Regions from separate parts of the Leptothrix cholodnii SP-6 genome, predicted to be linked through region 1. Evidence: riboswitches for the same ligand, from Rfam matches in the RefSeq annotation. Region 1 holds a riboswitch; each other region holds the start of a gene.
What was found. A riboswitch is a leader RNA that binds a small molecule or an ion and turns the genes downstream of it on or off. The one in region 1 is predicted to bind glycine.

Region 1 (10,195 bases):
GAGCATCGTCGCCGAGATGACGGCGCTGCATCGCGGTGCGGATCTGTCGGGGCCGCTGGCCGACTGGGGGCCGTCGCAGACGGTGTGCCTGACGAGCACCGGCCACGCCTGAGGTCAGGCGCCGCCGGCTTGCTCGTCCTTTCTCGTCGTTACTGCGCGTACTCGCTCAAGGGCACGCAGCTGCAGAACAGGTTGCGATCGCCATACACGTTGTCGACCCGACCCACCGGCGACCAGTACTTGCCGCGCCGCAGACTGGCCACCGGGTAGGCCGCGGTTTCGCGGCTGTAGGCGTGCGGCCAGTCGGTCTTGAGCAGCGCCTCGGCGGTGTGCGGGGCGTGCTTGAGCGGGTTGTCGTCGCGCGGCATCGCGCCCGATTCGATCTGGCGGATCTCCTCGCGGATCGCGATCATCGCGTCGCAGAAGCGGTCGAGCTCGACCAGCGGCTCGCTCTCGGTCGGCTCGACCATCAGCGTGCCGGCGACCGGGAAGCTCAGCGTCGGCGCGTGGAAGCCGTAGTCGATCAGCCGCTTGGCGACGTCTTCGGCGCTGACGCCGGAGGTCTCCTTGAGCGGGCGCAGATCCAGGATGCACTCGTGCGCCACGCCACCGCCCTTGACGCCGTCGATGCCACCGCTGAAGTGGATGTCGTAGTGGTCGGCCAGCCGCGCGGCGATGTAGTTGGCGCTCAGGATCGCGGTCTCGGTCGCGGCCTTCAGACCTTCGGCGCCCATCATGCGCATGTACATCCAGCTGATCGGCAGCACCGCGGCGTTGCCCAGCGGCGCGGCACTGACGGCGCCGACGCTCATGACACCGCCGACATTGCCGGTGCGATGCGCCGGCAGGAAGGGCACCAGATCCTCGACCACGCACACCGGCCCGACACCCGGCCCGCCGCCACCGTGCGGGATGCAGAAGGTCTTGTGCAGGTTCAGGTGGCTGACATCGCCGCCGAACTCGCCCGGCGCGGCCACGCCGACCAGCGCGTTCATGTTGGCGCCGTCGACGTAGACGCGCCCGCCGTGCTCATGCACCAGCGCGCAGATCTCTTTCACCTTCGGGTCGAACACGCCGTAGGTCGACGGGTAGGTGATCATGATCGCGGCCAGCTTGTCGCGGTGCTGTTCGCACTTGGCGCGCAGGTCGGCCAGGTCGATGTTGCCCTCGGCGTCGCACCGGGTTACCACCACCTGCATGCCCGCCATCTGCGCCGAGGCCGGGTTGGTGCCGTGCGCCGATTCGGGGATCAGGCAGATCGTGCGGTGGCTGTCGCCGCGGCTGGCGTGCCAGGCCCGGATGATCAGCAGGCCGGCGTATTCACCTTGCGAGCCGGCGTTGGGCTGCAGGCTGATGCCGGCGTAGCCGGTGGCCTGGCTGAGCCATGCGCACAGCTGCTTGTTGAGCTGCGCGTAACCGGCGAGCTGATTGGCCGGTGCGAACGGGTGCACCTGCGCGAACTCGGGCCAGGTGATCGGGATCATCTCGGCCGTGGCGTTGAGCTTCATCGTGCACGAACCCAGCGGGATCATGCTGCGATCGAGCGCCAGGTCCTTGTCGGACAGGCTGCGGATGTAGCGCAGCATCTCGGTCTCGCTGTGGTGGGTGTTGAAGACCGGGTGGGTCAGGAACTCGGTCTTGCGGTAGAGCGTGGCGGGAAACAGCGGCTCGATGCCGGCCTCGAAGGCCTCGACCCGTGGTATCGGCTGGTCGTCGGTGGCAAACCACGACCAGATCGCCACCAGGTCGGCGCGGGTGGTGGTTTCGTCCAGGCTGATGCCGACCGAGGTGGGCGAGACCAGGCGCAGGTTGGCGCCGGACGCGCAGGCCTCGGTCATGATCGATTCGGTGGCCGTGTCGACTTCCACCGCCAGCGTGTCGAAGGCGTAGGCGCTCGGTATGCGGTAGCCGAGCTCTCGCAGGCCTGCGGCCAGGATCGCGGTGTAGCAGGCGACGCGCCGCGCGATGCGGGTCAGGCCGGTCGGGCCGTGGTAGACCGCGTACATGCTGGCCACCACGGCCGGCAGCACCTGCGCGGTGCAGATGTTGGAGGTCGCCTTCTCGCGGCGGATGTGCTGCTCGCGGGTCTGCAGCGCCAGGCGATAGGCCGGTGCGCCGTGCGCGTCGACGCTGACGCCGACCAGCCGGCCCGGCATCGAGCGCTTGAACTCGTCGCGGCAGGCCAGGTACGCGGCGTGCGGGCCGCCGGCGCCCATCGGCATGCCGAAACGCTGGGTGTTGCCGATGGCGATGTCGGCGCCCCAGCTGCCGGGCTCGGCCAGCAGCGTCAGCGCCAGCAGGTCGGCGGCGGCGATCAAGGCGGCGCCGCGCGCGTGCACGTTGTCGGCGAGGGTGGTCAGAACGTCCAGGCCGCACAGCATGCCGATGGTCGACGGGTACTGCACCAGCACGGCGAAGCAGTCGCACTCGGCCATCAGATCGGGGACGTTGCCCACCCGCACGGTGATGCCCAGCGGCGCGGCGCGGGTCAGGACCACCTCGATGGTCTGCGGGTGACAGTCGCACGAAACGATGAAGGTGCTGCTTTTGCTCTTGACGCTGCGCTTGGCCAGCGTCATCGCCTCGGCCGCGGCGGTGGCTTCGTCGAGCATCGAGCCGTTGGCGATGGCCAGGCCGGTGAGGTCGCAGACCATGGTCTGGAAGTTCACCAGCGCCTCGAGCCGGCCTTGCGAGATCTCGGCCTGGTAGGGCGTGTAGGCGGTGTACCAGGCGGGGTTCTCGAGGATGTTGCGCAGGATGACGCCCGGCGTGTGGGTGCCGTGGTAGCCCTGGCCGATGTAGCTCTTGAGCACCCGGTTGCGCGAGGCGAGCGCCTTCAGTTCGGCCAGCGCCTGCGCCTCGGGCAGCGGCGCGGGCAGGTTCATCGGCGTGGCGCGGGCGATGCTGCGCGGCACGATGGCGTCGATCAGTGCGGCGCGGCTGGGCGCGCCGATGGCGTCGAGCATGTGGCGCTCGTCGGCGGAGCCGGCACCGAGGTCGGGGCCGATGTGGCGAGCGAGGAATTCGGCCTGGTTTTCCAGGTCGGCAAGGGGGTGCAGGGCGGGCATGGCGGCAGTGGGTTGCCGGCTGCGAGCGGCGGCGCGAGCCGCGCGGGGCAGGCCGGTGTGCCCCGCGCGAGGGCGGGGCGGGCAGGGCTCAGAGCGTCTTGAGCAGCGCGTCGTAGGCGGTGGCGTCGAGCAGGTCGGCCAGTTCGGCCGGGTTGCTGAGCTTGACCTTGAAGAACCAGCCGGCGGCCAGCGGGTCGCTGTTGGCCAGCGCCGGGTCGTCGCGCAGGGCTTCGTTGACTTCGACCACTTCGCCGCTCACCGGGGCGTAGAGGTCGGCCGCGGCCTTGACGGATTCGACGACACCGGCCACGTCGCCCTTGGCGAAGGTGGCGCCCACGGCGGGCAGGTCGACGAACACGACGTCGCCGAGCGCGTCCTGCGCGTGCACGGTGATGCCGACCACCGCGGCGGCGGGGTTGGCGGCGTCGATCCATTCATGGTCGGGGGTGAACTGGAAAGGCATGGAAAAGGCTCCTGGAGGCAAAGTGGATTCCCGGCCTGGCGGCCGTCGGGAAAGGGGTTCGGATCAGGCGGGTCGTGAGCACCGGCCCGCCAAGGCGGCGCTCAACCCCGGAAGTATCGGTGCGGCGCAAACGGCAGCGGCACCACTTTCATCGGCAGGCGCTTGCCACGCACTTCGGCGTACATCAGGTTGCCCGGCCCGGCGTGGTTGGTGGCCACGTAGGCCATCGCGATCGGCTGGTTGACGCTCGGCCCGGTGGTGCCGCTGGTCACGGTGCCGAGCTTGTGGCTGCCGTGGTTGTCGACCAGCGTGGCGCCCTCGCGCACCGGCGCGCGCTCCAGCCCGACCAGGCCGACACGTTTGTGCGACGGGCCCTGCGCCAGCTGGCCCTCGATGACCTTGGCGCCCGGATAACCGCCGGCACGCGCGCCACCGGGGCGGCGCACCTTCTGGATCGCCCAGGTCAGGCCGGCTTCGACCGGCGTGGTGCTGGCGTGGATGTCGTGGCCGTACAGGCACAGGCCGGCTTCGAGCCGCAGGGTGTCACGCGCGCCCAGGCCGGCGGGCTGCACCTCGGGCTGCGCCAGCAGGCTGCGCGCCAGCGCGACCGCGTGGGTGGCGGGCACCGAGATCTCGAAGCCGTCCTCGCCGGTGTAGCCCGAGCGGGTCACGAAACAGTCGGCGCCGGCCAGCGCGAAGTGGCCGCCGCTCATGAAGGTCAGGCCCGCCACGCCGGCGTTCAGGCGCGCCAGCGCCGTCACGGCCTGCGGGCCTTGCAGCGCCAGCAGGGCGTGGTCGGGCATCGGCACGATCTGGCAGCGGTGGCCGATGTGGGTGATCAGGTGGCGGATGTCGGCCGCCTTGCAGCCGGCGTTGACGACCAGGAACAGGTCGTCCTCGCGGCGCGTGATCATCAGGTCGTCGAGCAGGCCGCCGGCCTCGTTGGTGAAGAAGGCGTAACGCTGCTTGCCGATCGCCAGATCGACCACGTCGACCGGCACCAGGCTCTCGAGCGCACGGTCGGCATCGCTGCCGATCAGCCGCACCTGGCCCATGTGCGAGACGTCGAACAGCGCCGCGCCGCTGCGGCACTGGCGGTGTTCGGCCAGGATGCCGCCGGGGTAGTTGACCGGCATGGCGTAGCCGGCGAACGGCACCATGCGTGCGCCGAGTTCGAGGTGCAGTTCGTGCAGCGGGGTTTGCAGCAGGGCGGTGTCAGCGGACATGAGATTTCTCCGAGGGCAGGGACGGGGGCGCCATCCGTTGTCCACCGTTGCCGGTGGTGTTGCCCTCGCTGTCCGCTTTACCTGAGAGATTGACGGTAGGCGGCTGTGTCGCCCTTCCGCTTGCCCCTTCGGTGGACTGCCGCGATACCGCAGCGGCAGCCTCTCTCCAGTGAGGTGACGTTCCTTTCAGGAACGTTTGCCAGTCCTTTTGCCTGAGCGTTCGAGGCGGTGCGCTCACACCGCTTCTGCGCCTTCGGCGGCCGACGGCCCGTGTCACGGGTGCGGCTCTCTCCTAGCAAAATAAAGTGTAGCCCAGCCGCCGGCTGCGCGGCCGGCCGATCACCACGGCGGATCGTCGCCCACCGGGCCGGCGTCGGTCGCCGACGTGAACGCAGCGGGCGGCGCCACGGTCTTCGGCGCCGTGGCCAAGGCCGGCACACCGTCATCGGCCATCTGCCCCGGCTGCTGCTCGCCGCCCAGCGCCTCGATCAGGTCCGGGATCAGCCGCACCAGCTCGCCGGTGGCGATGGCCGCATCGGCGTCGAAGGCCTCGTCGCGGCTGGCCTGCGGCTGGCCTTCGTAGACGCCGTCCAGGAACTCGAGCTTCTTGACCTGCATCGCGTCCGTCAGCACGAACGAGACCCGGCCCTTCCACGTCAGCGCCAGGCGCGTCGGGCGCTTGCCGAGCTGGATGTGGGCGCGCACCTCGTCGGTGTCGAGCGGGTGGCGGGCGTAGCGCACCACCGATTTCATCTCGTCGGCCGACTTCAGCTCGCACTCGCGGTCGACGCTGAACTCGGCCGGCGGCTCGCCGCTGAGCAGCCAGTCGGCCATTGCCGCGGCCGGCGACAGCGCGGTGTGCAGCGGCTCGACCGCCAGGCCGGGCAGGCCCTTGGTCAGCAGGCTGATGACCTCGTCGGCCTTGCCGGCGCTGGCGGTGTCGACCATCACCAGGCGCTGCTCGGGCGCGATCCAGACCGGCAGCGACATCTGCCTGGTGAAGGCCTGCGGCAGCAGTTCCAGCATGGCCTGGTCCTTGAGCTCCTTGCGCTGCTTCTTGCCGGGCTTGCGGCCGGTATCGGCCTCGATGCGCTGCGCCATCTCGTCGCAGCGGCGCTTGACCACCGCGCCGGGCAGCATCTTCTGCTCGATCATCAGCCGCATCAGCCAGTGGCCGCCGATGATCTCCAGCAGCGGCCCGTGGGCCTCGCCACGCGGGGGCACCCAGCCCAGCGAGACCGGCTGGCTGGCGCCGCAGGGCACGAAACACTGGGCGACCAGCGCCTCTTCGGCCTGCACGGCATCGGCCGCCGGCAGGGCGGCCAGGCGGTGGATCAACAGATTCTTGAACACGTGTTTCCTTGATCGATGGCCCGTGGCCGCCGGGCTTCGTGGGCGTGGCGGCCCGGGCCGGGCTGGGCGGGGGGCGATGGTAGCGGGCAGGTTGCGGTCAGGTCGGGGGCCGGCCGGGCGCGCCGGGTCGGTGGCCGTCTTGCACAACAATGCGCAGCTCGAACAAGTTGGGGGGAGACACCGTGCGATTCATCCATGCAGCCGACATCCATCTGGACAGCCCGCTGGTCGGCCTGGCGGCCTACCAGGACGCGCCGGTCGAGACCCTGCGCACGGCCACCCGCGATGCCTTCGACAACCTCGTCGGCGAGGCCATCGCCGAGCAGGTCGACTTCATGGTCATCGCCGGCGACCTCTACGACGGCGGCTGGAAGGACTTCAACACCGGCATCTTCTTCGTCGCCCAGATGGGCCGGCTCAAGGCGGCCGGCATCCCGGTCTACCTGCTGCTGGGCAACCACGACGCCGAGAGCGAGATGACCAAGCGCCTGGCGCTGCCCGACAACGTGCACAGGTTTCCGGTCGGCAAGGCTGCGACCTTCCGCCTGCCGGAGCTGCGCGTGGCGCTGCACGGACGCAGCTTCAAGGAGGCGGCGACCACCGAGAACCTGGCGCTGACCTATCCCGACCCGGTGCCCGGTTGGCTCAACATCGGCGTGCTGCACACCGCGCTCGAAGGCAACAGCGCGCACGCCAACTACGCGCCCTGCTCGATCGCCGAACTGGCGGCCCGCGGCTACCAGTACTGGGCGCTCGGCCACGTGCACGAGCACCGGGTGTGGCAAGAAGGCGCCTCGACCATCGCCTTCCCCGGCAACCTGCAGGGCCGCCACATCCGCGAGACCGGCCCGCGCGGCGCGCTGATGGTCGCCACCGACGGCGCCGAGATCGTGTCGGTCGAGCGCCTGCATGTCGACGTGCTGCGCTGGCACGCGCTGGAGGTCGACGTGGCGCAGGCGCTCGACCTCGAAGAAGCGGTGCGCATGGCCGGCCGCCGGCTCGCCGCGCTGATCGAAGAAACCGAGGGCGACCTGCCGCTGATCGTGCGCGTGCGCCTGACCGGCGCGACGCCCGCGCACGGCCAGCTGTTCGGCCTCGAAGCCCAGCTGCGCGCCGAGATCGTGGCGCAGGCGGCCAGCGTCAGCACCGGGCGGCTGTGGATCGAGAAGATCAAGGTCGAGACCACGCCGCACGACCCGGCCGCGCAGGTGGCGCAGCGCTCGGATGCAGTGGCCGATCTGCAGGCGCACCTGGCGCAGGCCGATGCCGACCCCGAGTTCCTGAAGAGCCTGCAGGACGACCTGCTGCAGCTGATCGGCAAGCTGCCGCTCGAAGTCATCAACGCCGTGCCGCAACTGCGCGAGATCCGCGAGGGCCGGCTCGAAGCGCTGGTGCGCGACACCACGCCGTCGCTGATCGCCCACGTCGCCCGGGCCGCCTGAACCATGCGCATCGACCAGCTCGACCTCGTCCGCTACGGCAAGTTCACCGACCGCTCGATCGCGTTGCCGCGTGCCGAGCGCGATTTCCACGTCATCGTCGGCCCCAACGAGGCCGGCAAGTCGACCGTGCGCACCGCCGTGCTCGACCTGCTGTACGGCATCCCGATGCGCACCACGCATGCGTTTGCGCACGCGATGTCCGACATGCGGCTGGGTGCGCGCATCGAACACGACGCCCGCACGCTCGCCTTTCACCGCACCAAGGGCAACAAGCAGACGCTGCGCAGCCCCGCCGATGCGGTGCTGCCCGACAACGTGCTGGCGCCGTTTCTCGGCAGCACCGACCGCGATTTCTTCGCGCAGATGTTCGGGCTCGACCACGGCCGGCTGATCAAGGGTGGGCACGACATCCTGTCGGCGTCCAACGACCTGGGCCAGATCCTGTTCCAGTCGGCGGCCGGCATCGGCAGCTTGGGCGCGGTGCGCGCTGCGCTCGAAGCCGAGGCCGACAAGCTGTGGGCCAAGCGCCGGTCGAACGACCGGGCCTACTACATCGCCGCCGACGCGCTCGACCGCGCCACCGCCGCGCTGAAGTCCGCCACCGTGCGTACCAAGGACTGGGCCGAGGCGCAGGCCAAGGTGACGGCGCTCGATGTCGCACATGAAGACACGCGCCGCCAGCACGCCGAGGTCCGCTCGCGCCGCAACCAGATCGAACGCATGCGCCGCGTCACGCCGCACCTGAACGCGCTGGCCGACGCCCGTGCGCGGCTGGCCGAGCTCGGCCCGGGCGTCGAGTTGCCCGACAACGCGGCCCGCACGCTGCAGGACGCCGAGCGTGTCATGCACGTCGCCCAAGCCGAGATCGACCACCAGACCGGCGTGCTGACCGAGGCCCAGGTGGCGCTCGACGCGGTGCAGGTCGACCACCGCATCCGCGAGCTGGCCACCGAGATCACCGAGCTTGACGACCAGCGCCTGCAATACCGCGCCTACCCCGGCGACATCGCCCGCCGCGAGGCCGAGATGGACGCGCAATGGCGCATCGCCGCCGACCTGGCCGCCGGGCTGGGCTGGGACGCGGCCGGCGCCGAGGCCTTGCGCGCGGCCATCCCGGTGGCGTCGGTGCGGGCGAGCCTGCGGCGGCTGATCCGCGCCCATGCCGGCCTGCGCCAGAGCTGCGACATGGCCGTGCGGGCCGAGAAGCTCAAGCGCGCCGAGCTGGCGCAGGCGCGGGCGGTGCTCGCCGGACTGGCCTCGGCCGAAGCGGCGCCCGGCCTGCAGGCCGCGCTCGGGCAGGCGCAGAAGCTGGGGGATTTCACGGCTGTCGAACGCGAGCGCGAGCTGGCCGTGCGCAAGTGCGAGCAGGCCCTGGCCGATGCAGGCGCCGCGCTCGGCGCCTGGCGGGTCGAGATCGGCCCGCTGCGCGCGATGGCCGTGCCGGCCGCCGACACGGTCCGCGCGCTGGCCCAGGAGCAGCTCGCCGATGACGCGCAGGCCCGCGCCGTCGCCACGCGCATTCAGGCGCTGACGCGCCAGCTCGACGCGGCGCAGCTGGAGGTCACGCACTACCGCCAGGCGCACGAGCCCGTCACGCGTGACGAGGTGGTGTCGGCGCGGCTGCAGCGCCTGAGCGCGTGGTCGGAGATCAAGATCCGGCCGCAGGAGCTGGCACAGCGGGCCGAGGGGTTCGAGCGCCTGGTCGAATCGGCCGATGCGCTGGCCGACCGCCGCCACGACACCGTGCAGCAGGCCGAGGCCCTGATCGGCAAGCAGGCGCAGGTCGAGCGGCTGGCGCAGGAGCGGGCGTCGGTGCAGGCTGAGGCCGACGCGCTGGCCGCCGCCCGCGAGGCGAGGGCGCGGCGCTGGTCGGACCTGACCGCCGCCTGCGGCCTGCCGTCACAGCCACCCCTGCCGTTCGACGCCGCGGGCCCCTGGCTCGAAGCGCGCAGCGCGACGCTCGCCGCCTGGGATCGGCTCGAAGACGCCCGAACCGCGCTGCACACGCATCAGGCCGCGTGCACGGCGGCCACGCAGGCGCTGGCGCAGGAACTCGCCGCGCTCGGTCAGCCGGTCGATGGCGCGCGGCTGGCCGTGCTGATGATCCAGGCCGAAACGCACCTGAAAGCGGCCGACGAGATGCGCGGCCAGCGCCGCACCTTGTCGCAGCAGATGACCGACGCCGAGGCCAAGATCGCCGGCCTGACCGACGACGCCGTGCAGGCCGCCACGGCGCTCGACCAGTGGCAGCAGGCCTGGACCGAGACCATCACGCAGACCGGCCTGGCCCGCCACGCCGACCCGCAGGTGGCCGATGCCGCGCTCGACACCGCCGAGCAGATCGACACCGCGCTGGCCGCGATGCAGCGCATCCGCACCGAACGCATCGACAAGATGCACGCCGATCTCGACCTGCACGCCCAGGCCGCGCGCGCGCTGGCCGAGCGCGTGGCGCCCGACCTGGCGGCGGCTGCGGCGGCCGACATCGCGCTGGCGCTGCGTGCCCGGCTGGACGCGGCCAACGAGGCGCATCAGGAGGCGAGCCGGCAGAAATCGGCGATCGAGGCGGCGCAGCGCAAGCTGAGTGAGTCGACCGCTCGCCGCAACCAGGCCCAGGCGACGCTGACGCCACTGCTGGCGCGG
Region 2 (10,195 bases), 2.1 Mb from region 1:
AGCCAGTTCAGCTGGGTCCTTTACCTGTTCGGTGCCTTCCTGATCTTCACGGGCATCAAGATGTGGATCGTCGCCGACCACATGCCCGACATCGCGAACAACCCGTTGTTGCGGTTCCTGAAAAGGCACATGCGCGTCACCGACGGGCTGCGTGGCAACGCCTTCTGGGTGAGCCAGCCCGACCCGGCCAGCGGCAAGTCGGTGAGGTTCGCGACGCCGCTGCTGCTGGCGCTGGTGCTGGTGGAGTTCGTCGATCTGATCTTCGCGGTCGACTCGGTGCCGGCGATCTTCGCCATCACGACCGACCCGTTCATCGTCTACACGAGCAACATCTTCGCCATCCTGGGTCTGCGCGCGCTGTACTTCGCGCTGGCGGCGATGATCCACCGCTTCAAGTACCTGAAGTACGCGCTGGCGCTGGTGCTGGTGTTCATCGGCTCGAAGATCTTCCTGGTCGGCATCATCGGCAAGATTCCCGCGGTGATCTCGCTTGGCGTGACCTTCGGCCTGATCGCCGGTGGTGTGCTGGTGTCGCTGTGGAAAACCCGCAGGCAGCCCGCTGTTGTCGAGCCTGCATGACGCCGCCGCGGCCTTGCGTGACGAGCGAGTGTCGATGCAGGTCCTCGTGCAAGCCCACGGTTCAGATCCGTCCATTCGAGCGGCCGGCTGAGCCGGACCTGTGGCAGCCCCGTGTCAGCGAACGATGCCGAGTTCCTCGCGCTGGCCACCCTTGAAGGTGTAGAGCGTCAGCGCACCGTTCCTGATGTCGCCCTTTTCGTCGAACGCGATGGTGCCGGTGACGCCGGGGTAGCTGATCTTCTGCAGCTCCGGCAGGTACTTGGCCGGGTCGGCAGACTTCGCCTTGACCATTGCCTCGACCATCACCTTGGTTGCGTCGTAGGTGTAGGGCGAGTAGATCTGGACCTCGGCGCCGAACTTCTTCTTGAAGTCGGCCTTGAACTTGTCGAACGCCGGCCGCTGCGCCGCGTCGACGCCGCCGGCGATCGCGCAGACGACCTGGCCGTCGGTCATCTGGCCCGAGGCGAGCTTGGGCAGCTCGCCGGTGCAGACGCCGTCGCCGCCGACGAACTTCGCCCGGATGCCGAGCTGCTTCATCTGCCGCAGCATCGGGCCGGCGACCCCGTCCATGCCACCGTAGAAGATGACGTCGGGCTTGGCCGCCTTGATGCCGGTCAGGATGCTGGTGAAGTCGGTCGACTTGTCGCTGGTGAACTCGCGCTTGGCGATCGTCGCGCCGGCGGCCTTGGCGGCTTTCTCGAACTCGCTGGCCACGCCCTGGCCGTAGGCGGTGCGGTCGTCGATGACCGCGATGGTCTTCGCCTTCAGCGTCTGCACCGCGTAGCGGCCGAGTGCACCGCCGAGCTGGGCGTCGTCGGCCACCATCCGGAACGTCGTCTTGAAGCCCTGGCGGGTGTACTGCGGGTTCGTCACCGACGGCGCGATCTGCGCGATGCCGGCGTCGGCATAGATCCGCGCCGCGGGAATCGCGGTGCCCGAGTTCAGGTGGCCGACGACGCCGTTGACCTTGTTGTCGACGAGCTTCTGCGCGGCGGCAGTACCCTGCTTCGGGTCGCCGGCGTCGTCCTCGGCGAGCAGCTCGAAGCGGGCCGGACGGCCGCCGATCTGCACGCCCTTGGCGTTCAGTTCCTCGATCGCCATCCGCACGCCGTTCTCGTTGTCATGCCCGAGGTGCGCGGCGGGGCCGCTGAGCGCGGCGACGTGGCCGATCTTGACGACGAGGGGCTGCGCTGCGTGCGCGGACAGGGCGAAACAGGCTGCGGCGATGCAGCCCAGGCGCAATGAGGTGGTGGTCATGAAATCTCGTTTGGCAACTCTGCAGAGTTCATCCACGGCATCGGTCCGTTTGCCTGAGAGTTTCCGGGGCGGTTGCTCCTTCGGCGCCGCGCGGGTGGCACGCGGACTCTCCCGATGCCGCTCGGGCTCGTGGCCGGCAAGGCGGTCGGCGGGTGACCTCGGCCTTGCGGTGAAGCTGGCAATTGTGCCCGATGCTCGGGTTAACCCGCATCGACGTCGTCAGGTCATCACGGTTTCTTCAAGCGCCGGTCCCCACGTCCTACCCCCTCACCACCGCCAGAAACGCCGCCAACACCGGCGACCCATCCCCGCGCCGGTGGATGCAGCTCAGCTCGATGTCCTTCAGATACGAACATTCGAGCGGCCGGTAGGCCACGCCCGGCAGGCGCAGGCTCTCGCTGCTGGCGGTGGTGATGCACGCACCAAAACCCCCCGCCACCAGCGCGATGGCGGTCAGCACGTCTTCCACCTCCTGCTCCACCAGCAGCGGCGTGCCCTCGCGCGCAAACGCCTGCATCACCTGCTGCGCCAGGCCGGGCAGCGGCAGGTTGGGGTAGAGGATCAGCGGCTCGCCGGCCAGGTCGGGGATGGACACGCTGGCCTGTGCGCACAGCCGGTGCGTGTCGGGCAGCGCCACGCGCATGCGCTCGCGCAGCACGGTCTCGATCACCAGATCGGGCTCGGGCGGCACCAGGCGGTTGAAGCCGACGCTGATGCGGCGCTCGCGCAAGGCGTCGAGCTGCTCGGCCTTGGTCATCGTGTGCAGCACGATGCGCACCTCGGGCCGCTGGGCGTGGAAACGCGCCAGCAGCCGCGGGATGACGTCGAGCACGCCCGACCCGAACAGGCCGACGTCGAGCCGGCCGATTACGCCCTGGCCGGCGGCGCGGGTGCGCTCGCGGGCGCGCTGCGCCAGCGTCAGCAGGTTGGGCACCTCGTCGAGCAGGGTCTGGCCGGCTTCGGTCAGCTCCACGCCCTTGGGGGTGCGGATGAACAGCGCCGTGCCCAGCTCGGCTTCGAGCGCGTGGATCTGGCGCGTCAGCGGCGGCTGCGCCATGTGCAGGCGCTCGGCGGCGCGGCCGATGTGGCGCTCCTCGGCCACGGCGAGGAAATAGCGCATCTGCTTGAGGTCCATCGGCGGGCTTCGGCGGGTGGTCTAACTCGATACCTTTATGGTATCGAGATCGCAATATTCGGTATTGGACAGTATGGCTCGCGCTGCCTATCGTTGCGACCGTCAGACCTCATCGCCAGGTCTCCGTAGCCCAACGATCACGAGGAGGCTCACCGCATGAGCCAGCAGCAGAGCCCCACCGCCGCCAACCCCGAAATCGGCCAGCGCATCCGCACCGGCGCGTTTCACAGCAACGTGCACGACCTCGGCCGCGCTCACCCTGGCCAGCCGCCGGTGCTGCTGATCCACGGTTCCGGGCCGGGTGTCAGCGCCTGGGCCAACTGGCGGCTGGTGATGCCGGTGTTGGCCCAGGATCGGCGTGTGATCGCGCCCGACATGGTCGGCTTCGGCTACAGCGACCGGCCCGAAGGCATCACCTATTCGATGGACACCTGGGTGCAGCAGGCCATCGACCTGCTCGACGCGCTCGACCTGCCGCAGGTCGATCTGATCGGCAACAGCTTCGGCGGCGCGCTGGCGCTGGCGCTGGCGATCCGCGCGCCGCAGCGAGTGCGCCGGCTGGTGCTGATGGGCTCGGTCGGCGTGCCCTTCGAGCTGACGCCGGGGCTGGACGCCGCCTGGGGCTACCAGCCCTCGATCGAGGCGATGCGGCACCTGCTCGACACCTTTGCCTTCAGCCGCAAGCTGGTCACCGACGAGCTGGCGCAGCTGCGTTACCAGGCCAGCATCCGGCCCGGTTTCCAGGAATCGTTTTCTGCGATGTTCCCGGCGCCGCGCCAGCAGTGGGTCGACGCGATGGCCAGCCCCGAGGCGGCGATCCGCGCGCTGGCGCACGAGACGCTGATCGTGCACGGCCGCGAGGATCAGGTGATCCCGCTGCAGACCTCGCTGACGCTGTCGCAGTGGATCCCGAACAGCCAGCTGCACGTCTTCGGCCATTGCGGCCACTGGACGCAGATCGAACACAGCGCGCGTTTTGCGCAGCTGGTGTCGAACTTCCTGGCCGAAGCCGACACGCCGGCCTGAACCCAGAAATCGCCCCGACATCGCCCGACACGGACAACCGAGAACCCCATGGACGCACTCACCATCCAACGCTACGGCGACGAGCTCTACCAGGCGCTCGTCAGCCGCGAGGCCGTCGAGCCGCTCACCAACCGCGAGCCCGGCATCACCATCGACGACGCGTACCAGATCCAGCTGCGCGTGATCCAGCGCCGGCTTGATGCCGGCGAGATCGTCATCGGCAAGAAGATCGGCGTCACCAGCAAGGTGGTGATGGACATGCTGGGCGTGAACCAGCCCGACTTCGGCCACCTGCTGTCGGGCATGGTGTTCAACGAGGGCGAGCCGGTCGACACCGCCAAGCTGATCGCACCCAAGGCCGAGGCCGAGGTGGCCTTCATCCTGGCGCGTGACTTGACCGGCCCGGGCGTGACCGCGGCCGACGTGCTGCGCGCCACCGACTGCGTGATGCCGTGTTTCGAGATCGTCGACAGCCGCATCCGCGACTGGAAGATCAAGATCCAGGACACGGTGGCGGACAACGCCTCCTGCGGCGTGCTCACGCTCGGCGGCACCCGCCGCAGCCCGCGTGACATCGATCTGGCGCTGGCCGGCATGGTGCTCGAGAAGAACGGCGAGATCGTCAGCACCTCGTGCGGCGCCGCGGTGCAGGGCTCGCCGGTCAACGCGGTGGCGTGGCTGGCCAACACGCTCGGGCGCCTGGGCATCAGCCTGAAGGCGGGCGATGTGATCCTGTCGGGATCGCAATCGCCGCTGGTGCCGGTCAAGCCGGGCGACAGCCTGCATTGCAGCGTGGGCGGGCTGGGCAGCACGTCGGTGCGGTTTATTTGAGCCCCCACGCTCCCTGGCGGTCGCTGCCCCCCGAGGGGGCTCAGGCAGCGGACCGGCAGAGCCGGATCCACGCCTGCACCTTGCTAAAGAAAGACACACCATGGCACTGAATCGCACCGACATCGAGGCGCTGGCCGCCCACCTGGAATCGGCCGAGCTGGAGGCGCGCGACGTCACCAAGATCACCGACGATTTTCCGCTGATGGACTGGGCCGATGCCTACGACATCCAGGACGAGATCCGCCGCCGCAAGGAAGCACGCGGCCACAAGACCGTGGGCCTGAAGGCGGGCCTGACCTCGTTCGCCAAGATGAAGCAGATGGGCGTGGACACGCCGTGTTTCGGCTTTGTCAGCGACTACATGGCGCGCCCGGATGGCGGCGAGATCAAGGTCTCCGAGCTGATCCACCCGAAGGTGGAGGCCGAGATCTGCATCGTCACGAAAGCGCCATTGCGGGGCCCCGGTTGCCACGTTGGCGCGGTGCTGGCGGCGATCGACTTCGTGCTGCCGGCGGTCGAGATCATCGACAGCCGCTACCGCGACTTCAAGTTCGACTTGAAGAGCGTGATCGCCGACAACACCTCGGCCTCGCGCTTCGTGATCGGCGGGCGCTCGCGCAATGTCGAGGCGCTCGATCTGCGCACGCTCGGCGTGGTGCTGGAGAAGAACGGCCAGATCGTCTCGATGGCCGCCGGCGCCGCGGTGCTGGGGCATCCAGCCGCGGCGGTGGCGATGATGGCCAACCACCTGGGCGCACGCGGCCAGGAGATCCCGGCCGGCACGTTCATCATGACCGGCGGCGTGACCGAAGCGATCGCGGTGCAGGCCGGCGACAGCGTCAACGTGCGCTTCCAGGACCTCGGCTCGGTGTCGATGCGTTTCGTCTGAACACAGGAATCCAACCATGAAGAAGATCAAGTGCGCCCTGATCGGGCCCGGCAACATCGGCACCGACCTGCTCGCCAAGCTGCAACGCAGCGCCGTGCTGGAGCCGGTCTGGATGGTCGGCATCGACCCCGAATCCGACGGCCTCAAACGCGCCCGCGAGATGGGCATCAAGACCACGTCTGACGGCGTCGACGGACTGATTCCGCACATGAAGGCCGACGGTGTGCAGATCGTCTTCGACGCCACCAGCGCCTACGTGCACGCCGAGAACTCGCGCAAGGTCAACGAACAAGGCGCGCTGATGATCGACCTGACACCCGCGGCGATCGGGCCGTTCTGCGTGCCGCCCGTCAACCTGAAGGCGCATGTCGGCTCGGGTGAGATGAACGTCAACATGGTGACCTGCGGCGGGCAGGCCACGATCCCGATGGTGGCGGCGGTTTCGCGTGTCCAGCCGGTGGCGTATGGCGAGATCGTCGCCACCGTGTCGAGCCGCTCGGTCGGACCGGGCACACGCAAGAACATCGACGAGTTCACTCGCACCACGGCCGGTGCGGTCGAGAAGGTCGGTGGCGCCAGGAAGGGCAAGGCCATCATCGTCATCAACCCGGCCGAGCCGCCGCTGATGATGCGCGACACGGTGCATTGCCTGACCGAAACCGAGCCCGATCAGGCCGCGATCACAGCCAGCGTGCACGCCATGCTGGCCGAGGTGCAGAAGTACGTGCCGGGCTACCGGCTGGTCAACGGGCCGGTGTTCGACGGCAACCGTGTGAGCGTGTTCCTGGAGGTCGAAGGCCTGGGCGACTACCTGCCCAAGTACGCCGGCAACCTCGACATCATGACGGCCGCCGCCGCCCGCACCGCCGAGATGTTCGCCGAGGAAATCCTCAAGGGTGAACTGGTCCTGCAACCCACCGCCGTTGCGGCCTGAGAGGGAGACACATCATGACTGTGCAAGGCAAGAAGATCACCGTCCACGACATGACGTTGCGGGATGGCATGCACCCGAAGCGTCATCTGATGACGCTGGAGCAGATGAAGAACATCGCCACCGGCCTGGACGAAGCGGGCGTGCCGCTGATCGAGGTCACGCATGGCGACGGGCTGGGCGGCAGCTCGGTCAACTACGGCTTTCCGGCCCACAGCGACGAGGAGTATCTCGGCGCCGTGATCCCGCTGATGAAGCAGGCCAAGATCTCGGCGCTGCTGCTGCCGGGCATCGGCACGGTCGAGCATCTGCACATGGCCAAGGATCTGGGCGTGCACACCATCCGCGTGGCGACGCACTGCACCGAGGCCGACGTCAGCGAGCAGCACATCACCGCCGCGCGCAAGCTCGACATGGACACGGTCGGCTTCCTGATGATGGCGCACATGGCCAGCCCCGAGAAGCTGATCACGCAGGCCAAGCTGATGGAAGGCTACGGCGCCAACTGCATCTACGTGACCGACTCGGCCGGCTACATGCTGCCCGGTGACGTGAAGCTGCGCCTCGAAGCCGTGCGCGCCGCGCTGCGGCCCGAAACCGAGCTGGGTTTCCACGGCCACCACAACCTGGCGATGGGCGTGGCGAACTCGGTGGCTGCGGTCGAGGCCGGCGCCAACCGCATCGACGCGGCGGCGGCGGGCCTGGGTGCGGGTGCGGGCAACACGCCGATGGAAGTCTTCATCGCGGTATGCGATCGCATGGGCATCGAGACCGGCGTCGACGTGTTCAAGATCCAGGACGTGGCCGAGGACCGGGTCGTGCCGATCATGGACCACATCATCCGCGTCGACCGCGACTCGCTGACGCTGGGCTACGCGGGCGTGTATTCGAGCTTCCTGCTGTTCGCCAAGCGGGCCGAGAAGAAGTACGGCGTCAGCGCGCGCGACATCCTGGTCGAGATGGGCCGCCGCAAGATGGTGGGCGGCCAGGAAGACATGATCGAGGACACCGCGATCACGATGGCACGCGAGCGCGCCGGCTGCGCCGCCGCCTGAATCACGCCCACTCATCGACCCCCGAACCCGCCCGGAGAACCCCATGCCCTTTGCCCAGATCTACCTGCTGGAAGGCCGCACCGAAGACCAGAAACGCGCCGTGATCGAGAAGGTGACGGCCGCGCTGGTCGAAGCGCTCGACGCGCCTCAGGCAAACGTCCGCGTTTGGATCCACGACATGCCCAAGGAGAACTGGGGCATCGCCGGCAAGTCGGCCAAGGACCTCGGACGCTGAAGCCGGTGTGGCCGCAGGGATCGAGGGTGTCGGCGGGGTATTGATGTTGGTCAAGAACTCGCGCCTGTGCGGGGGCATGATGAGGGTCATCACACGCACGTTCGGAGACCCCACATGTACAAGCGCATCCTCGTTCCCACCGATGGTTCGGACATCACGGCCAAGGCCGTCGCCACCGCCGTGACGCTGGCCAAGACGGTCGGCGCGCCGATCAGCGTGCTGGCGGTCAAGGAGCCGTTCCCCTACAGCGCGATCTCGGAGATGCAGCCGATCCCGCCGCAGGAGTTCTTCGATTCGCAGGAGCGCATCGCCCTCAAGCACGTGCAGGCGGTCAAGGACGCCTGTGCCGCGGCCGGTGTCGAATGCTCTGCCGCGACGGTCGAGGCGCTGCACCCGTGGGAGGCCATCCTCGAGTACGGCAAGGCGCAGGGTTGCGACCTGATCGTGATGGCCTCGCACGGCCGCCGCGGTGTGGCGGCGCTGCTGCTGGGCAGCGAGACGCAGAAGGTGCTGACGCACTGCGACACGCAGGTGCTGGTGGTGCGCTGACAGCCGATCGGGCCGTCCTGGCCCGCAGCGGGTGGCCGTCATCGGACCGCACGAAAAGCAAGCGGGGCCTGTGAAGGCCCCGCTGCCGTTTCAGGGTCGGACGTGGTTCAGTCGTCGTCGCCGCCACCCAGCATGCCGCCGAGCAGCCCGCCTGCGGCCAGGCCGCCGAGCAGCGAGCCCTGTTCCTTGCCACCGCCGCCGGTCTGCGGCGCCGCCGCGAAGATGCGGCTGGCCAGGCGCGAGAGCGGCAGGCTCTGCAGCCAGATCGTGCCCGGGCCGCTCAGCTTGGCGAAGAACAGGCCCTCGCCGCCGAACAGCGCGGTCTTGATCTTGCCCACGTACTGGATCTCGAAGCTCACGCCCGCGGTGTAGGCCACCACGCAGCCGGTGTCGACCAGCAGCGTCTGACCCGGCTGCAGTTCGCGCCGCACCACGGTGCCGCCGGCATGCACGAAGGCGAGGCCGTCGCCGTCGAGCTTCTGCATGATGAAGCCCTCGCCGCCGAAGAAGCCGACCGAGAGCTTCTGCTGGATCGCGATGCCCAGCGACACGCCGCGCGCGGCGCACAGGAAGGCGTCCTTCTGGCAGATCAGCGTGCCGCCGAGCTTGCTCAGATCCATCGGCAGGATCTTGCCGGGGTAGGGCGCCGCGAAGGCGATGCGCTGCTTGCCGCTGCCGTTGTTGGTGTAGACGGTGGTGAAGAGCGATTCGCCCGTCACCAGGCGTTTGCCGGCGCCGAGCAGCTTGCCGAACAGGCCGCCCTGCTGGGCGCGGCCGTCGCCGAAGACGGTGTCCATGCCGATGCCGGCATCCATGAACATCATGCTGCCGGCTTCGCCGATGGCGGCCTCGCCGGGGTCGAGTTCGACCTCGACGAACTGCATCTCGGAACCTTTGATCTCGTAGTCGATGACGTCCATGGCCATGTCGGCGGACTCCTTTTCGGTTGGGGTTCAGTGGTTGATCGGTGCGGGCGGGGTCAGGGCGGCCAGCAGCGGCGCGCGCAGGCGGGCGAAGTCGCGCGGCGCCACGTACTGCAGCACCGTGCGCTGCCGGCCCGAATCGGCCAGGCTGATCGCCAGGCCGCGGTCGGGATAGAGCAGGTGCACCAGGCCGTCGGCGGTGGCGAGCCGTTCGGCCGGTGCGCCGAAGCGCTCGGCGAGCGTCGCCTCGTCGAGCCGCACGGCGGGCAGGAAGAGCAGGCTGTCGATCATCCGGGCCTGCGCCTGCGTGGCATCGTCGTGATGCAGGCCGAGGCGATGGGCGCCGCTGGCCAGCGGCATGTCGCGCGTGGCGCGCTCGGCCCAGCGCTGCGCGACATCGGCGGGCAGCGTCACGCCGAGCAGCAGCTTGCCGTTCACGCCGCTGGCCTGGATCGATTCGAGGTAGGCCTCCAGACTCAGCTCGCCCGCCGGGCTGCGCACCAGCGCGACCTGCAGCGCCTCGCCCGGCCAGCGGCTGGCGGCGTCGGCCAGCGTGCTGCGCCCGAGGTCGAGGCCGAACACCGCGCTGCCGCCCGCACCGTCGAGCCGGATCTGCCACGGCGTGCCGGTCCCGGACGGCTGCGCGCCGCCCTGCTGCAGCGGCGGCGGCGCGGGGCGCCAGGTGTGCCAGAGCAGCGGCGCTGCGATCGCCAGCGCGATGAAGGCCAGCACCCCGAGCACCACCGCGCCGATCAGCCGCGGCATCGACCAGCGTGTTTCAGCGG
Region 3 (10,195 bases), 920 kb from region 1:
CTGGCGGGGGTGGGCTCGCGCTACCTGCTGTCCGATCCGCTGGTGTGGGTGGACGAGGCGGTCTCGATCGCCTTCCTGTGGCTGGCGATGCTGGGCTCGGCGATCGCCATCCACCGCAACGAGCACCTGCGGCTGACGGTCGGTCTCAACGCCCTGCCCGTGCGGCTGCAGGGCTACGTGCAGGCCTTCGGGCTGATGGTGACGGCGGTGTTCCTGCTGGCGCTGGTGCAGCCGGCGTTCGAGTACGTCGAGTCGGAAGCCTTCGTCACCACCCCGGCGCTGGAGATCCCCAACAGCTGGCGGGTGGCGGCGATCGCTTTCGGCATCGTCGCGATGCTGGTGGTGGTGCTGACACACGCCTGGCGCACCTGCACGCTGGCGCAACTGGCGGTCGGCACGGGCGCGGTGGCGGCGGTGGCCGGTGCCTGCTGGGGCGGCATGCCGGTGCTGGCCGACCTGGGCCACCTCAACATCGTGATCTTCCTGATCGGCTTCGTGGCGGTGTGCCTGGTGGCGGCGGTGCCGATCGCGTTCTGCTTCGGCATCGGCGCGGTCAGCTTCCTGGCCTTCACCACCCACATCCCGATGGGCGTGATGATCGGCCGCATGGACGAGGGCATGTCGAGCCTGGTGCTGGTGTCGGTGCCGGTGTTCGTGCTGCTGGGCTGCGTGCTCGATGCCACCGGCATGGGCCGCGCGATCATCGATTTTCTGGCCTCGCTGGTGGGCCACGTGAAGGGCGGCATGAGCTACGTGCTGCTGGGCTCGCTGTTCATCGTCTCGGGCATCTCGGGCTCCAAGGTGTCGGACATGGCGACCGTCGCGCCGGCCCTGTTCCCCGAGATGAAACGCCGCGGCCAGAAGCCCAAGGACATGATCGCCCTGCTGTCCACCGGCGCGGCGATGGCCGACACGGTGCCGCCGAGCATCGTGCTGATCGTGCTGGGCTCGGTGGCCGGGGTGTCGATCGCCGGGCTGTTCCAGGCCGGCGTGACGGTGGCGCTGGTGCTGCTGCTGGCGCTGGCCGTGCTGGCGCGCTGGAAGGCCCGCAACGAGGTGCTGCAGCAGGTCAGGCGCGCGCCGCTGGCGCTGGTCGGCCGCACGCTGCTGATCGCCGGCCCGGCGCTGGTGCTGCCCTTCCTGATCCGCGGCGCGGTGGGCGGCGGCGTGGCCACGGCCACCGAGGTGTCGACGCTGGCGGTGGTCTACGCGATGCTCGTCGGCATGGTGATGTACGGCGGCATCGGGCCGCGCAAGATCTACGCGATGCTGGTCGAGACCGCGGCCCTCAGCGGCGCGGTGCTGATGATCCTGGGCACCGCGCTGGCGATGGCCTGGGTGATCACGCAGTCGGGCGTGGCGCAGCAGCTGGCCGTGTTCATGAAGACGCTGCCGGGCGGCGTGTTCGGCTTCATGGCCGTCACGATCGTGATGTTCCTGATCCTCGGCTGCGTGCTCGAAGGCCTGCCCGCGCTGCTGCTGATGGCGCCGCTGATGTTCCCGATCGCGCGTGCGATGGGCGTCAACGACGTGCACTACGCGATGGTGGTGGTGGTGGCCATGAACATCGGTCTGATGATGCCGCCCATCGGCGTGGGCTTCTACATCGCCTGCCGCATCGGCGACGTCTCGCCCGACGAGGCGATGGGCGCGATCTGGCCCTACATCGCCGCGCTGATCGTCGGCCTGATCGTGATCGCGGCGGTGCCGGGGATCTCGACCGCCGTGCTCTAAAAGGTCAATCGAACGCGAGCACCAGCTCGAAGGTCACGAGCACCGGGTTCTGGCCGCGTGCCAGCCGGCCCTGGTGCTGGCCGCCGAGGTAGTCGACCATCGTGACGTCGATCTCGGCGCGCGGCTGGCCATCGGCATCCGCGACGATGCGGCCCTGGCGCACCAGGGTTTCGGTGACGAAGGGCTCGACGATGCGGCCGTCGTCGAACACCGCACCCACCGTGCTGCCGACGCCGCCGCGCAGCGTCGCGGTGGAACGGCCGTGCGCGCGGCAGACGGCTTCGAGCGTGCTGCAGACGTCCTGGTTCGGGCTCAGTCGAACGGCGACCGCGAGTGCTTGATCGGGCGGCGCAGCCGTCGATGCATCGTCCATCGGCAAGGGCTTGAACAGCGAGAAACGTGTCTCGTCATCGGCGACCACCGTGAAGGCCGCGCCGTGCAGCGCCCAGAGCTCGGCCCGCGCCGGAGCCTCGATCAACACGGCATCTTCGGGCAGCACGTGGCCGCAGTGGCGCTGGCCGTCGGCGCTGCGCCAGTCGGCGTGGCAATGCAGCCAGGGCCGGCCGTCGGCACGCACGCCGAAGGTGACGGTGGCAGCCTCGAAACTCACCGGCTCGGCGGCATCGAAGCGGTCGCTGAAATACACCGCGTGCTCGGGCGTGCGCGACAGCGCCGGCATCGCGTAGGCAAACGGAAAGAAGCGCCCGCCGTGCAGGCGCGCCACGCCGCTGCGTGCGTTCAGCGCGGCCATCGCTTCGTGCAACGCATCGAGCAGCGTCACGCCCGAGCGCAGTTGAACCTCGCGTGGCGTGAGCGTGACGGGCACGACCGAGGTGTGCAGCGCGGCCGGGCCGGGGTGCTGGATGTGTCGCATGGGCGCCTTTGTCGCGCAGCCGTCGATCAGCCCAGTGCGCCAGTCTTGCGCAAGGTGGGCAGGCCCACGCCGGCAGCGTCGAAACCGCCGTCCACCGCGATCACCTGGCCGTTGACGTAGCTGGCCGCCGGGCTGCACAGGAAACCCACCACGTTGGCGATCTCCTCGGTGGTGCCGTAGCGTTCGAGCGGGATCACGTCGTGGTAGTCGGAGCGGATCGCCACGCTGTGCACCAGCTTGGCCATCTCGGTCTCGACCGGGCCGGGCGCCACCACGTTGCAGCGGATGCCGACCGTGCCGAGTTCGGTGGCGTGCTGCTTGGTCAGGTGGATCAGCGCGGCCTTGCTGGTGCCGTAGGCCACCCGCAGCGTGCTGGCGCGCAGGCCCGAGATCGAGGCGATGTTGACCACCGCGCCGCCGCCGTTGCGGCGCATCACCGGCGCCACCGCCTGCGTGCACAGGAAGGGGCCGTCGAGGTTGGTGCCGAGCACGTGCCGCCAGTCGTCGAAGGTGGTCTGGTTGATCGGCTTGAACACCGCCACGCCGGCGTTGTTAACCAGCGCGTCGATGCGGCCGAAGGTGTCGACCACGCGCGCGGTGGCGGCGTCGACCTGATCGGGCTGCGAGACGTCGCAGTGGATCGCCAGCACGCGCGCCGGGTCGTTCAGTTCGCCGGCGGTGCGGCCCAGCGTCTCGGCGTCGATGTCCCACAGCGCGACGCGGTACTCGTGCGCCAGGAACCAGTGCGCGATGGCCAGGCCGATGCCGCGGGCGCCGCCGGTGACGACGGCGACGGGCTGGTTCGTAACGGGGGTGCTGCTCATGGTGGAGTCTCCTCTCGGGTGTTGTGCTGGAGCGCGATTGTCGTATCGGCTCAGGCCGGTCGCAGCCATCGACCTAAACTCCGTCTTCGATCAACACAAGGAACGATCAGACATGGGCGCGCAATGGAAAGCCAAGCACAAGGACATCGCGGCCAATGCCAAGGGGCGGCTGTTCGGCAAGCTGGCCAAGGACATCATGATCGCGGCGCGCCACGGCGCCGACCCGGCGGCGAACGCGCGGCTGCGGCTGGTGGTCGAGCAGGCGCGCAAGGTCTCGATGCCCAAGGACACGCTCGAACGCGCGATCAAGAAGGGCGCCGGGTTGACCGGTGAATCGGTGCATTTCGAACACGCCATGTACGAGGGCTTTGCGCCGCACCGCGTGCCCGTCATGGTCGAGTGCCTGACCGACAACGTGAACCGCGCCGCCTCGGAAATGCGGGTGCTGTTCCGCAAGGGCCAGCTGGGCACGTCCGGATCGGTGTCCTGGGATTTTGTCCACGTCGGCATGATCGAGGCCGAACCCGCCGCCGCCGGTGCCGATCCCGAGCTGGCCGCCATCGAAGCGGGCGCGCAGGACTTCGAGCCGGCCGATGACGAGGGCGTCACGATGTTCCTGACCGAGCCCGCCGACCTCGACCTGGTCAGCCGCGCGCTGCCGGCGCAGGGTTTCAGCGTCCTGTCGGCCAAGCTCGGCTACAAGCCCAAGAATCCGATCGACCCGGCCAGCCTGACGGCCGAGCAGCTCGAAGAGGTGGAAACCTTCCTGGCCGCGCTGGACGCGAACGAAGACGTGCAGAACGTCTTCGCGGGCCTGCAGGGCTGAGTGTCGCGGGCGGTGCCCTCAGTCGTGCAGCAAGGCCTCCATCACCTGGCGCACGATCGACAAGGCCGGCGCCTGCGCGCGGCCGGCCAGCGTCACCAGGCCGAAGCGCGCGCGCGCGCTCAGGGCCGGCGTCAGTTCCAGTTCGACCAGATCGGGCGCCGCCGCGCGGATCGCCAGCAGCACGGCGTCGCTTGAGCGCACCACCTCGACCAGGCTGGCGATCTCCTCGCAGCGCAGCGTGACGCATTCGCCGGGGTGCGCCGCCGGGCCGTAGCGTTCGATCAGGATGCGCGCCACCTCGTCGCTGAGCGGCGTGGAGGCCAGCGGATACGGCCGCAGCGCCTCGAAGCGCAACGCCTTGCGCCGGCGGGTCAGCGGGTGGTCCGGGCGGCACATGAAGGCGCCGCGCATCTCGGCCAGGCTGTCGACCTGCAGATCGGCGGCCGGCGCCACCGAACGGGCGTCGACCACCAGCGTGTCGAGCCGGCGCTCGCGCAGGGCTTCGAGCAGGAGACCGGTCTGGCCGCGGGCGATCTCGACCTGCACCCTCGGGTGGTGGGTGGCCATTTGCTGCAGCAGCGGCGTCATCAGCAGCGCCCCCGGCCCCGATCCCATGCCCACGCGCAGCTTGCCGGCCAGACCCTCGCGCATCTGGCGGCCGCTCGCGCCCAGTTCGTCGGCATCGAACACCAGTTGGGTGGCGCGGTGCAGCACCTCGCGGCCGAAGGGCGTCAGCTCGTTGCGGCGGCCGACGCGATCGAACAGCGGCTGGCCGAGTTCGTCCTCCAGCGCACGGATGCTGCGGCTGAGCGCGGGCTGGGTCAGGAACAGCGCCTCGGCCGAGCGGCTGAACGAGCCGCTTTCGGCCAGCGCGATCAGGTGGCGGAGCTGGACGAGGGTCATGCGAGGGGGCGCCGCAATGCATTCATCCGAATCATGCTATCGCATAGAACAATGCATTGGACTGGCGGAGTCCGGCTTCCTACGATGGCCCCATGCCTCGACCCGAATGGTTCGGCCCGGGGCGGCCGGAATCCGGCGCAGGAGTGGACATGAACCCGATCCTCAAACGCTCGCTCGCCCTGGTGGGCGGACTCGTGCTGGCCTGCGGCGCAGCATTGGCGCAGACCTGGCCGGCCAAGCCGGTCAACCTGATGGTGCCCTACCCGGCCGGCGGTCCGTCGGACGCGATCGCGCGCATCTTCTTCAACCCGCTGGGCAAGGAGCTCGGCCAGCAGGTGCTGGTGGAGAACCTCGGCGGCGTCAGCGGCGCGCTGGCGGCGCAGAAGGTGCTCGCAGCCCCGGCCGACGGGCACTTCATCTTCCAGGGTTCACCCAACGAGGTGATCCTGTCGCCGCTGGCCAACGCCGCGGTCAAGCTCAAGACCGAGGATTTCCGGCTGGTGCACCCGGTGGCCGACGCGGTGATGGTGTTCGTGACGCGCAAGGACCTGGGCGTCAACAGCGTCGACGAGCTGATCGCGCTGGCGCGCAAGTCGGGCGAGCGGCCGCTCACCTACGGCAGCGTGGGCGTGGGCTCGCTCTACCACCTGATCCTGGAGAACGCGCAGCAGATCACCGGCGTCAAGCTGCAGCACGTGCCGTACAAGGGCAACGCGCCGCTGCTGCAGGACATCGCCGGCGGCCAGGTCGACTTCGCGGTGCTGGTCTACAGCGCCGGCATGGGAGCGCTCGGTGATCAGGGCAAGCTCAAGGTGATCGGCCAGCTCGGCGCGCAGCGCTCGGAGCTGCTGAAGAACGTGCCCACCGCCAGCGAAGGCCAGGCGCTGAAGAACTTCTCGTACAAGATCTGGACCGGCTTCATGGTGCCCAAGAACACGCCCGAGGACGTGGTCGTGCGCCTGCACGCCGCCATCGGCAAGACCTTGCAGGACCCGACCGTGCGCGCGCAGCTCGCAGCGCAGACGCAGCTGGCATCGGCGCCGATGTCGCTGGCCGACTCGGCCAGGTTCTTCGCCGCGGAGACGGCGCGCTACCGCGCCATCGCCAAGTCGATCGAGCTGCAGCCCCAATAAGCACGGACCAGACGGACGACGAGGCCACCATGAGCAGCTACCTGCTGGACGCGATGCAGACGCGCATCGGTGAGTTCATCCACCTGCGCCGCGACATCCACCGCCATCCCGAACTCGCCTTCGAGGAGCACCGCACCGCCGCGCTGGTGGCCGACAAGCTCGAAGGCTGGGGCTACGAGGTCGAACGCGGTGTGGGCGGCACCGGCGTCGTCGCGCGGCTGGTGCGCGGCGAGACCGACGAGAAAGGCACACGCCGCCTCGGCCTGCGTGCCGACATGGACGCGCTGCCGATCACCGAGGCCAGCGGCGCCGAATGGGCCAGTTGCAAGCCGGGCCTGATGCACGCCTGCGGCCACGACGGCCACACCGCGATGCTGCTGGCCGCTGCCCGTCAGCTGGCCGAACACGGCCGCTTCAACGGCACGCTGAACCTGATCTTCCAGCCCGCCGAAGAGGGTGGCGGCGGCGCGCTGCGCATGATGGAAGACGGGCTGTTCGAGCGTTACCCGTGCGACGCGATCTTCGCGATGCACAACATGCCCGGCGTGCCGCAGGGTCGTCTGGTGCTGCGCGAAGGCGCGGCGATGGCATCGAGCGACTACGCCACCATCACGCTCGACGGCATCGGCGGCCACGGCGCGATGCCGCACCGCGCGGCCGACCCGATCGTGGCGGCGGCCGGCATCGTGATGGCGCTGCAGAGCATCGTCTCGCGCAACGTCGACCCGCTGCAGATGGCGGTGGTCACGGTGGGTGCGCTGCATGCGGGCAAGGCCAACAACGTGATCCCGGCCAGCGCCACGCTGGAGCTGAGTGTGCGTGCGCTCGACCGCGAGGTGCGCGTGCTGCTGGCGCAGCGCATCAAGGCGCTGGTGGCCGCGCAGGCCCAGAGCTACGGCGTCACCGCCCGCATCGACTGGCGGCCGGGTTACGCGGTGCTGGTCAACAGCGCGGCGGAAACCGCCTTCGCACGCGAGGTGGCGATCGACCTGGTCGGCGCCGACCGCGTCACGCAACAAGGCCCGGCGCTGAGCGGCAGCGAGGATTTCGCCTTCATGCTCGAACGCGTGCCGGGCAGCTACCTGCTGATCGGCAACGGCGATGGCGCGAGCCCGGGTGCCTGCATGGTGCACAACCCCGGCTACGACTTCGACGACGCCAACATCGCCATCGGCGCGGCCTACTGGGTGGCGCTGACCGAACGATTCCTGTCGATCCCTGAGAACAGCGAGGGCTGATCGAAAGCCCTAGACTCACGACCCTGCAGGAGAGTGCCGCGTCGATGACGCGGCCACCGAAGGCGCAAACTCCCATGAACGCTCAGGTCCAACACTGCACACACACCACGCCGTCTGGAGAGACGTCACGCCCGTGACGCACCGAAGGAGCAAGGCCCCGGCACAGCGCCGCGCGGCTGAAACTCTCAGGTATCAAGGACAGGGGGAGCGGCAAACGCACGGCCCGATGGCATCGAAGCCACGGTGTCGTGCGGCCGATCCTGGAGCACAGCTCATGAAAGTCCTCGTCCTCGGCGCCGGCCTGCTCGGCGTTACCTCGGCCTATTTCCTGCGCCAGCAAGGTCACGACGTCACCGTCGTCGACCGCCAGGCCACGCCCGCATCCGAGACCAGCTTCGCCAACGGCGGCCAGATCTCGGTCAGCCACGCCGAACCCTGGGCCAACCCGAGCGCACCGCTGAAGGTGCTGCAATGGCTGGGCAAGGAAGACGCGCCGCTGCTGTTTCGCCTGCGCGCCGACGCCCGCCAGTGGCGCTGGGTGCTGCAGTTCCTGCGCGAATGTACGCCCGGGCGCACGCGCCACAACATCGAGCAGATCGTCAAGCTCGGCACCTACAGCCGCGACACGCTGCAGCAGCTGCGGCGTGACATCGGCGTGGCCTACGACGAGCGCACGCAGGGCATCCTGCACTTCTACACCAGCCAGAAAGAGTTCGACGGCGCCGAGGCCCCGGCCGCGCAGATGCGCGAACTGGGCTGTGACCGGCGCGTGATCTCGGCCGACGAAGCCGTGCGCATCGAGCCCGCGCTGGCGGCGATCCGCGCGCAACTGGCCGGCGCCACCTACACGGCGGAAGACGAATCCGGCGATGCCAACCGCTTCGCCCGCGAACTGGTCAAACACTGCCAGGCCGACGGCGTGCAGTTCCTGATGAGCCACACCGTGACTGCGCTGCGCGAGGTGGGCGGGCAGATCGACCACGTCGAGGCGACCGACGCCGAAGGCCGTTTCCAGCGCCTGCGCGCCGACGCCTACGTGCTGGCGATGGGCAGCCTGTCGCCGCTCTACGCGCGTCCGCTGGGCATCGAGCTGCCGATCTACCCGGCCAAGGGCTACTCGGTGACGATGCCGGTCAAGGACGCCGCCAAGGCGCACCAGGTCTCGCTGACCGACGACGAATACAAGCTGGTGTTCTCGCGCCTGACCACGCCCGGCGTGGACGGCCAGCCCGGCACCGACCGCCTGCGCATCGCCGGCACGGCCGAGTTGAACGGCTATGACCGCGACCTGAACCGGGTGCGCTGCGAGGCCATCGTGCGCCGCACCGAGGAGCTGTTCCCCGGCGCCGGTGACACCGCGCAGGCGCAGTTCTGGACCGGCCTGCGCCCGGCCACGCCGAGCAACGTGCCGATCATCGGCCGCAGCAAGCTGCGCAACCTGTTCCTCAACACGGGCCACGGCACGCTGGGCTGGACGCACTCGTGCGGCTCGGGCAAGAGCATCGCCCGCATCGTCAGCGGGCTGGCGCCGGAGATCGATTTCGCGTTTGCCGGCGCCTGAGGACCGGCTTGGGCCGGCGGCCCGGCTCGGCACTGCGCGTGACCGAATCGGGTCCATTTCCGATTTCCGTCATCGCCAAACAGAAAGCCCGCGAACCATGACGGTGGCGGGCTTGCTTCCTGTGAACGGGGTTCCAGAAGGAAATCGATCACGGGTTCTTGTCGCTGGGTTACGGGCTCCCTGTCATGGTCTAATTTTCCCGGACACCTCGATAGGTGGAATCCACCTGGACGAGGAACATGAGCAAGAGAGAACGAAGGACATTCAACGCGGAATTCAAGCTGCAAGTGGTGCAGATGATTCGCGAGCAGGGCTTGAGCGTGGGCGACGTCTGCCGCGACATGAAGCTCGGCGAGACGGCCGTGCGGCGATGGCTGGCGCAAGCCGATGAAGAGGCTGCAGGCCGCCCCGGCATTGGCAAACCGCTCACCGCCGAGCAGCAACGCATCCGCCAGCTTGAGGCCGAGAACAAGCAACTGCGCGGCGACGTCGACATCTTAAAAAAAGCATCGGCCTTCTTTGCCCGCGAGCTTCGATGAGCTACCAGTTCGTCGAGCAACTGCACAAGAAGGCCGTCACCGTCGAGCGTCTATGCCGCGTGCTGGGCGTCAGCCGTTCGGGCTACTACGGTGCCCGTCAGCGCGCCAAGCTCGCGCCCAAGGCCTGCTTGGTCAGCACGCAATTGAAGGCCGAGTTCGCCGCCAGCGGCCGCGTCTATGGCAGCCGTCGCCTGTGCGCAGTGCTGCGCGCTCGGGGGCTGGGCATCGGGCGCCACCGGGTGCGACGTTTGATGCGCGAGAACAGGTTGCGGGCCCTGTGGCGACGCAAGTTCATGCACACCACCGACAGCGGTCATGCGCTGCCCGTCTCTGACAACCTGCTGGCACGGCGCTTCAATCCGAGCCGCCCCAACCAGGCCTGGGTGAGCGACATCACCTACATCCGCACGCGCAGCGGCTGGCTGTACCTGGCCGTGGTGCTGGACCTGTACGCCCGCAAGGTCGTGGGCTGGGCGATGGCGCCGACGATGCATGCCGAGTTGGTGTGCGCAGCGCTGCAACTGGCCATTGCGCAGCGCCAACCCGCGCCAGGGCTGATTGTT

Region 2: another riboswitch for glycine. It lies ahead of LCHO_RS16680 (branched-chain amino acid ABC transporter substrate-binding protein); the one in region 1 lies ahead of gcvT (glycine cleavage system aminomethyltransferase GcvT).
Region 3: another riboswitch for glycine. It lies ahead of LCHO_RS11880 (D-amino acid dehydrogenase); the one in region 1 lies ahead of gcvT (glycine cleavage system aminomethyltransferase GcvT).

Annotation. Positions count from the first base shown of each region.
Region 1 is NC_010524.1:1,654,048-1,664,242, forward strand. It holds gene LCHO_RS07765 (XdhC family protein) at 1-112, shown strand, start outside; gene gcvP (aminomethyl-transferring glycine dehydrogenase) at 150-3,068, opposite strand; gene gcvH (glycine cleavage system protein GcvH) at 3,157-3,531, opposite strand; gene gcvT (glycine cleavage system aminomethyltransferase GcvT) at 3,633-4,757, opposite strand; glycine riboswitch at 4,816-4,937, opposite strand; glycine riboswitch at 4,948-5,062, opposite strand; gene LCHO_RS07785 (recombination-associated protein RdgC) at 5,097-6,110, opposite strand; gene LCHO_RS07790 (metallophosphoesterase family protein) at 6,293-7,552, shown strand; gene LCHO_RS07795 (ATP-binding protein) at 7,556-10,195, shown strand, end outside.
Region 2 is NC_010524.1:3,715,185-3,725,379, reverse strand. It holds gene LCHO_RS16685 (TerC family protein) at 1-579, shown strand, start outside; gene LCHO_RS16680 (branched-chain amino acid ABC transporter substrate-binding protein) at 694-1,836, opposite strand; glycine riboswitch at 1,868-1,960, opposite strand; gene LCHO_RS16675 (LysR family transcriptional regulator) at 2,096-2,971, opposite strand; gene LCHO_RS16670 (alpha/beta fold hydrolase) at 3,128-3,997, shown strand; gene dmpE (2-oxopent-4-enoate hydratase) at 4,046-4,828, shown strand; gene dmpH (2-oxo-3-hexenedioate decarboxylase) at 4,929-5,717, shown strand; gene LCHO_RS16655 (acetaldehyde dehydrogenase (acetylating)) at 5,734-6,651, shown strand; gene dmpG (4-hydroxy-2-oxovalerate aldolase) at 6,666-7,703, shown strand; gene LCHO_RS16645 (2-hydroxymuconate tautomerase) at 7,747-7,938, shown strand; gene LCHO_RS16640 (universal stress protein) at 8,053-8,487, shown strand; gene LCHO_RS16635 (TIGR00266 family protein) at 8,595-9,413, opposite strand; gene LCHO_RS16630 (hypothetical protein) at 9,441-10,195, opposite strand, start outside; gene LCHO_RS16625 (M48 family metalloprotease) at 10,189-10,195, opposite strand, start outside.
Region 3 is NC_010524.1:2,578,664-2,588,858, forward strand. It holds gene LCHO_RS11845 (TRAP transporter large permease) at 1-1,734, shown strand, start outside; gene LCHO_RS11850 (PPC domain-containing DNA-binding protein) at 1,739-2,608, opposite strand; gene LCHO_RS11855 (SDR family NAD(P)-dependent oxidoreductase) at 2,635-3,432, opposite strand; gene LCHO_RS11860 (YebC/PmpR family DNA-binding transcriptional regulator) at 3,545-4,258, shown strand; gene LCHO_RS11865 (LysR family transcriptional regulator) at 4,277-5,161, opposite strand; gene LCHO_RS11870 (tripartite tricarboxylate transporter substrate binding protein) at 5,311-6,294, shown strand; gene LCHO_RS11875 (M20 aminoacylase family protein) at 6,324-7,532, shown strand; glycine riboswitch at 7,637-7,744, shown strand; gene LCHO_RS11880 (D-amino acid dehydrogenase) at 7,807-9,093, shown strand; one part of gene LCHO_RS11890 (IS3 family transposase) at 9,333-9,603, shown strand; one part of gene LCHO_RS11890 (IS3 family transposase) at 9,603-10,195, shown strand, end outside.